DNA from 2 places in the Methylobacterium sp. WCS2018Hpa-22 genome. Region 2 is predicted to be linked to the other one. Evidence: predicted binding sites of a transcription regulator. Region 2 holds the regulator's gene; the other holds the start of a gene.
The links. The regulator LexA, encoded in region 2, represses DNA repair genes until DNA is damaged. The targets are predictions, from matches to a motif close to TGTTCNNNNTGTGTTCNG.
Positions count from the first base shown of each region.

Region 1: a site for LexA is predicted at 1,245-1,262, ahead of RQI43_RS02705 (DUF3072 domain-containing protein). Genes of this name have one in related genera too.

Region 1 covers NZ_JAVTJA010000002.1:46,690-50,098, forward strand. Annotated here, with positions in the region: gene RQI43_RS02695 (DUF937 domain-containing protein) at 1-359, shown strand, start outside; gene RQI43_RS02700 (Flp family type IVb pilin) at 396-647, opposite strand; gene RQI43_RS02705 (DUF3072 domain-containing protein) at 989-1,234, opposite strand; gene RQI43_RS02710 (TetR/AcrR family transcriptional regulator) at 1,385-1,948, opposite strand; gene RQI43_RS02715 (glutathione S-transferase family protein) at 2,053-2,745, shown strand; gene RQI43_RS02720 (branched-chain amino acid aminotransferase) at 3,128-3,409, opposite strand, start outside.
Region 2 covers NZ_JAVTJA010000006.1:283,378-286,786, reverse strand. Annotated here, with positions in the region: gene RQI43_RS10690 (GntR family transcriptional regulator) at 144-836, shown strand; gene lexA (transcriptional repressor LexA) at 1,203-1,940, shown strand; gene RQI43_RS10680 (ComEC/Rec2 family competence protein) at 1,934-3,409, opposite strand, start outside.

The DNA of each region.
Region 1 (3,409 bases), on a different contig from region 2:
TCATGAAAGCGAGCGGTGCGATGCTGTCTTCGCCGATGCAGGCCGCCGCCCCTGCTCGTACCGCTCCGGCACAGAAGAGCCTGCCGCCCGCACGCCTGTTCCCGGCGGCTCGACCGGCGCAGGATTCTTCCCCCACGCCCGAATCCCGTCAGGCCTCGGCCGGCGCGCAGCAAGGTGCTGCGCTGAACCCGTTCGATCTGTTGCAGCAGATGTTTCAGTCCGGGCTGGAGGTTCAGCAGGAAAACGCCAGGACGATGCAGAGCCTGTTCGACAGCCTGTGGCGTGACGGCATGGCGTCCGTGGGCTCGTCGAAAGCCAACAACCCAACGCCGAACCGGCCCGGCCAGACGCGGCGCTGAAGCCGGCGCCGCACGAGACGCGCGGGGCACGAACGCTTAAATACTCCGGGTGAAGGCCTGCGCGACAGATTCGTAAAGCTCGCGGACCCGGTTGGTGTAATTCAGCAGCGCCGTGACGATCCCCAGGACGATCACGCTGGCAATCAGCGCATATTCGATCGCGGACGTCCCGCTTGTATCTCGGGCGAACCGCGAAGCGCTTCGTGAAAGACGGGACGAAGGGCCAGCCGAGGACGCGATCGGCTTGGCGACCGCAGATGTCACACCGTTTTTTTCAGAAATCGTCATCGAGCGAGGCGATCCCTGAAGAAGCAGCGCCCGCCTTCCTACGACGAAAATCATTGCCGACGGTTTAAACAAATACCGGCGAAACGCCGTGGGACTTCCAATGGGTACGTGCCCCTCCACCAACGCGACCAGGGGCTCGACACCCGGTTCGATGTCCCGCGATCCGGCAGCAACGGCCCAGCGCTTTCACCGCTCACATCGTCATTCCGCGTCACCGGTGTCGCCCGGCCCCGAAGGGCCGAGCCAAAGGCGCGCTAGACATCACTATGCAGGACGAGACGGATCGGGTCTCGCCCTATCGAAAACGCGTGCCGCAAGCCCGCGACCGGAGCTGCCGACCATCAAGCTTTTCCGGATTCCTTACGCAGCGCGTCGATCCGTTTGGAGGCCTCGGCCTTGTCCAGATCCGGCTCGAACGAGTCGGGTGATTTCGCCTCCTCCGACAGGGTCTTGAGATAGGAAGCCTGCGCGCCGGTCATCGGCTCGTCGCCCGTGGTCCACTCGCTCGGATCCTTGATCCGGTTCGATGCATCGCCACCCGCCGTCTTCGGGTTCTCGTTCTCGTCCGTCGCCTGCTTCTTCGTCATCGCTCGACCTCGTTCATGAATTGTTCTCTCCATAACGAGGCGGTCGCCGATGAGTTCCGAACCCTGACCATCCCCAGGATGCGGGGTGTAAGCCTCACTCCGCCATGATCCTTCGTTCCGGCAACCGGCGGCCATATCGTTGGTGCCCCGCTAGCCCGGCAGAAGTCCCGCCTGACGGTAGGTGTCGATCGCCGCATCGTAGACGGAGAGATCCGACCGGCCTCTCGCCAGAAGTTGCGCGCCGGCGATGGCCGCGAAGATGGCCCAGGCTCTCGGCATGGCGGTCTCGGCGGTGACCGGGGATGCGGCGGCCAGCTGTCTGCCGATCCAGGCCACGTTCACCTCGGCGAAAGCTCGCACCTCCGCCTTCACGTCGTCCGGCAGGTCGTCGTGCTCGGCGGCCATCATGCTGCCGAGGCACATTCGGTTGTCGTTCTGGAGCGCCGTGCGGAACGTGTCGGGGTAGCGCCGCAGACAGGCGACTGGATCCGGACATGCGTCCGATAGGGCCTCCAGGGCAGCGAACGCATCTTCCCGGTAACGCCGTGCCACCGCCGCCCCCAGGGCAGCCTTGCCGGGGAAATAATAGTGGATGCTCGCCGCCTTGATTCCCACCTCCTCCGCGAGATCGCGGAAGTTCAGGCCGCCATAGCCGCGTGCCTGCGCGGTCAGCCTTGCCGCGTTCAGGATCAGTTCCCGGGTGCTCTCACTCATCCTCCGCTTCTACACCTGAATTCTATCGACTGGCAGGTAGACATTGACGTATCGTCATCGACCTGCATGGTGTATCTACCAACTGGCAGATAGAGAGTGCGCCGATGAAAATCTACGACCGGGAGGCGGGTCCCCATCCCGCACTAATCCGCATCGTCCTCGCCGAGAAGGGGCTGGAGGAAAGGATCGAGTTCGTCAGCATCGACCTCATGGCCGCCGAGCAGAAGCAGCCTGGTTTCCTGGCGATGAACCCGATCGGGAAGGTCCCGGTCCTCGAACTCGATGACGGAACGATCATCACCGAATCCACGGCGATCACGGAATATCTCGATAACCTGGACGGCCATCCGACCCTCACGGGTACGACACCGCGTGACAAAGGCGTCATCCACATGATGCAGCGGCGCGCTGAGATGATGCTGATCGATGCCGTCGACGATTATTTCCATTACGGCACCCCCGGCCTCGGCGGCGCGCTGCGGCCATGGCGGATGCCGGATTGGAGCGGGGCCAAAGAATGGGGGCAGCGGCGCGGCGCCTATGCCGTCGCCAACATGCCCTATTTCAACGATCTGCTGGCGAAGCAGCCCTTTCTCGCCGGAGAGGGCTTCTCGATGCCGGACATCACCTTGTTCGCCGGGCTGATGTTCGCCGAGATCGTCGGCCTGCCGATCGCCCCGGAACTCACCGCCCTTCACGACTGGCGCGGCAAGGTCGCCGATCGTCCGGCCGTGAAGAACCGCAGCGGACAGGTCCCGAGGCCGGAAGACCTGGCACGATACGGCGACGCGGCTTAGGGCCTGTCCGGGCTGTTTTTCCAGGGCTTCGCCTCATCCTGCTGAGGTGCCGCGTAGCGGCCTCGAAGGAGCCTTCCAGGGATCGCGCGACCACTGGAGGCCTCCTTCGAGGCCCGCTGACGCGGGCACCTCAGGATGAGGAAATCTGCTTGGATGTTCGATTTCGGTTAGGATCGTCCGCTGAAAAATCCGAGCAGGCAGGTGTCTGGGAGCCGCAGGCTTCCACACCGGGACTGTCCATCGCGCCCACTTGCGTGATGGACGGCAAGCCTCCTCACGAAGAACCAGCTCGATGTGCATCCCCGGTGAGCGAGGGCAAGGCGTCGTTCACGCCTCGTCCTGGCAAGCGCCCGCGACGTGGCCCCGCGAAGTGCGGTCCGAATTACGCCGCCACCGCCTTCGGCTGAACCTCGGCGGTGTAATCGTCCATGAGCGTCTTGGTCATGGCGGCCGGGGTGAAGCGGTAGGGACCGATTTCGGAGACCGGTGTCACTTCGGCAGCCGAGCCGGTGATGAAGCACTCGGAGAAGCCCTCCATCTCCTCGGGCTTGATCCGCCGTTCGATCACCTCGAAGCCACGCCGGTGGGCGAGGTCGATGACGGTCTGGCGGGTGATGCCGTTGAGGAAGCGGTCGGCGAGCGGGGTGTGGACCACGCAGTCCTT
Region 2 (3,409 bases):
CGAGGAAAGCGCCGCTCAGCTTATGTTAAGAGCTTTGAGCGGGCCGAGGCATTCCTTGTATTTCAAACGCGAGTTTGGCATGCTTCACACCAAGTGTGCTCGCCCGCGTGTGCGAGTTTAAATTATTCTAGGTGGCATGAAAAATGGTTAAAACCGACACATTTCAAGTAAAGCCTATCGTTGCGACTTCAAGCTTGCGTGCATTGGCTTATGACGCGCTCAAAGAAGCAATCACGAACATGAACATTTATAATCAGCGTGAAGAGGTTCGCCTGGATGAGCGAAAGTTGTCCTTGAACCTTGGCGTGAGCCGCACCCCTGTGCGCGAAGCGCTGACGGTATTGGAGCAGGAAGGCTTCGTGCGGTTCGAGGCCCGTCGCGGTGTCTTCGTCATCAAGAAGTCGAAGAAAGAAATTGTCAGCATGATCCAGGCCTGGTCTGCCTTGGAGAGCATGGCTGCGCGCCTCGCCTGCGAGCGGGCCACCGACGAACAACTTCACTGCCTGCGCGAGCACTTTCCAGAATTCTATGAAGGACGCCCGTCGGATCATCTCGACGAGTATTCGGAAGCCAACATTCGCTTCCACCAGAAGATCATTTCGCTCGGCCAGTGCGACGTGATCAAAGACATCACCAGCAACCTGCTGATGCATGTCCGCGGTATTCGCAACACCGCGCTGCGTCAGGGGGAACGCGCGGCCAACTCGATCAAGGAACACGTGGCGATCATCAAGGCATTGGAAGCGCGCGATGCAGATCTGGCGGAACGCCTCGTGCGCGAGCACGGCCTCGGCCTCGCCAGCCATGTTGAGAAATATGGTGACTATCTCGACTGATCGACGCTGCCCCCAGAGTACCCGCCATATCGCATGGCTCCCCGGCCGTCGGTGACCGACTAAGTCATCGGCGGGGACTGGGCGCGCGGCTCCGCCGGACACCGCGAAGGCCCGCCATACAGGGGCGGGGTAAGCCCCCGCGGCACGAAGCCCCTTCGGATGATTGAAGGGCCCTGCGGGTAATACCGGCGGACGCCAAGCCGGCCCGCGGTAAGGCCGCTTGAGCGGAACATTGCACCTCAGGAACAAACTCTACCACCGGGTTAACGGAACCCTTGCAGAACACTTGCGGAACGTCTACCGTGTTCGTGTTTTGTTTCAGCGGCGTTAGTCGCGGCCATTGGCTTCAGTGGAAGAGTGATCTGTATGTTGACGCGTAAGCAGCTGGATCTTCTCCAATTCATCCAACAACGGATGCAGGAGAGTGGCGTCCCGCCCTCCTTCGACGAGATGAAGGACGCCCTCGATCTCAAATCGAAGTCGGGGATCCACCGGTTGATCACGGCCCTCGAAGAGCGCGGATTTCTGCGTCGTTTGCCGAATCGCGCCAGGGCGATCGAAGTGATCCGGATGCCTGAGAGCCTGACCGGTGCACCGGCGTCGAAGCCCGCTCCCGCCGGTGAAGTTCGCCGCTTCACGCCGAGCGTCGTCGAAGGCGGTCGGTCCAAGGCGATGCCGTCCCTGCGCCAGCCAACGACCCAGGCCCAGGACGAGAGCGGAAGGTCGATCACGATCCCGGTCATGGGACGGATCGCGGCCGGCACGCCGATCTCCGCCATACAGAACCAGAGCCATTCCGTGACGCTATCACCGGACTTCCTGGCCGGCGGCGAACATTACGCTCTGGAGGTCCGTGGCGATTCGATGATCGAAGCAGGTATCCTCGACGGTGATCTTGTCGTGATCAAGAAGCAGGACACTGCGAATACCGGCGACATCATCGTTGCCCTCATCGACGATGAAGAGGCCACATTGAAGCGCCTGCGTCGCCGCGGTTCCTCCATCGCTCTGGAGGCGGCAAACCCAGCCTACGAGACAAGGGTTCTGGGTCCGGATCGTGTTCAGATCCAGGGGCGGCTCGTCAGCCTGGTCCGTCGTTACTGAAGCCCGTCCGACTGCGTTTCGGATGACGGATCGCCGTCGTCGCCCTCGGGTTCTATGGGTTTCGCACTCGGTCCCGATTCCTTCGGAGGCGAAGGGGACGGCGTGACGACGGCGACCGCCCGCCGCCATGGCGGACGAGAATGAGGTTGGTGGGCGGACGTGACCTGCGGTCCTTCGGGGCCGAAACGGATGGCGGTGGCGCCGCGTAGTGCCAGGTATGCGCGATCGATGACGAAGCCGGCCCGGCAGTCTTTGGGTGCGTCACGGCGGGCGATGATCACACTCGCCCGTTCGCAATCCTCCGCGAAGGCCCGCTTGTCCTTGACCAGGGCGACGATCCGACCCGGCCCTAACTCGACGACGCATCCGACGGTATCGCATCGGCTTCTCGGCGAGGCTGCGACGGCGGCGACCTTCCGCGAATCGCCATCCGCCTTGAGCCATTGTTCGAGGACGAAGGCCGGCGGGCTGCCGAGAATGCTCAATCGCCCGTCCCCGTCGCGGAAGGCTGCACCGCCACCCTCACGGTCGATGTAGACGTCGTAACGCGGCGGCATGGTAGCGAGCACGACACCGAGAGCGGCCGGAGCAAGGCCGATCCAGCGTAAGCTCGAGACGGGAAGTGTCAGCAGGAGCAAGGCGAGAGCAAGCAGGCAGAGTGCCGTGCTGCCATAGGCCGGGACGACGAGGGTGGCGTGTCCGAACCCGCTGATCCAGCCGGAGATCGTGAGCATCCCGCGTACGGCGAGCCCCATCGCCCACCAGACCGGCTGGTCCAGTGCGAAGGGATAGGCGAGGATCCCGAGGACCGCCGCCGGCATCACCGCCAGGGAGACGAGGGGCAAGGTCAGGGCATTGCCGACGATGCCGAAGGGCTGGACGGTCTGGAAATGATAGGTCGCGAAGGGCGCCGTGGCGATCTGGGCGATCAATGTCGTCGCCAGGGTGCCAAGGACCGCGACAGCCAGAAACCGCCAGGTTCGGGCCAAGAGGCCCGCACCTTCGCGTGGCGGCATCCAGCGATTGAGCGCACCGGCGCAAGCGATGAGGCCGGCTACCGCGCCGAAGGACATCTGAAAGCTCGGGCCGAGAATCCCGTCCGGCTCTCGCGCGAGGGCGATGAGGGCAGCGAGCGCGAGGTTCCGCATGCTCAAAGCCGGGCGATCCACCAGGATCGCGCCGAGCATCACCAACGTCATGATGAGCGAGCGTTCGGCAGCGATATCCCAGCCCGAGAAAACGCAATAGGCCGTGACACCCACCATGGCGAAACCGGCGGCGATCTTCTTGATCGGCCAAACCAGGGCGAGCCCCGGAACGAGGGCGAGCAGCGCGCGGACGAGCCAGAACACGACGCCGGCTGCGAGCACCATGTGGAGGCCGGAAATCGAGACGACGTGGTAGATTCCCGCCGCACGCAGAACCTCGTTGGTCTCTGCATTGATGAGGCCGCGCTTACCCGTTACCAG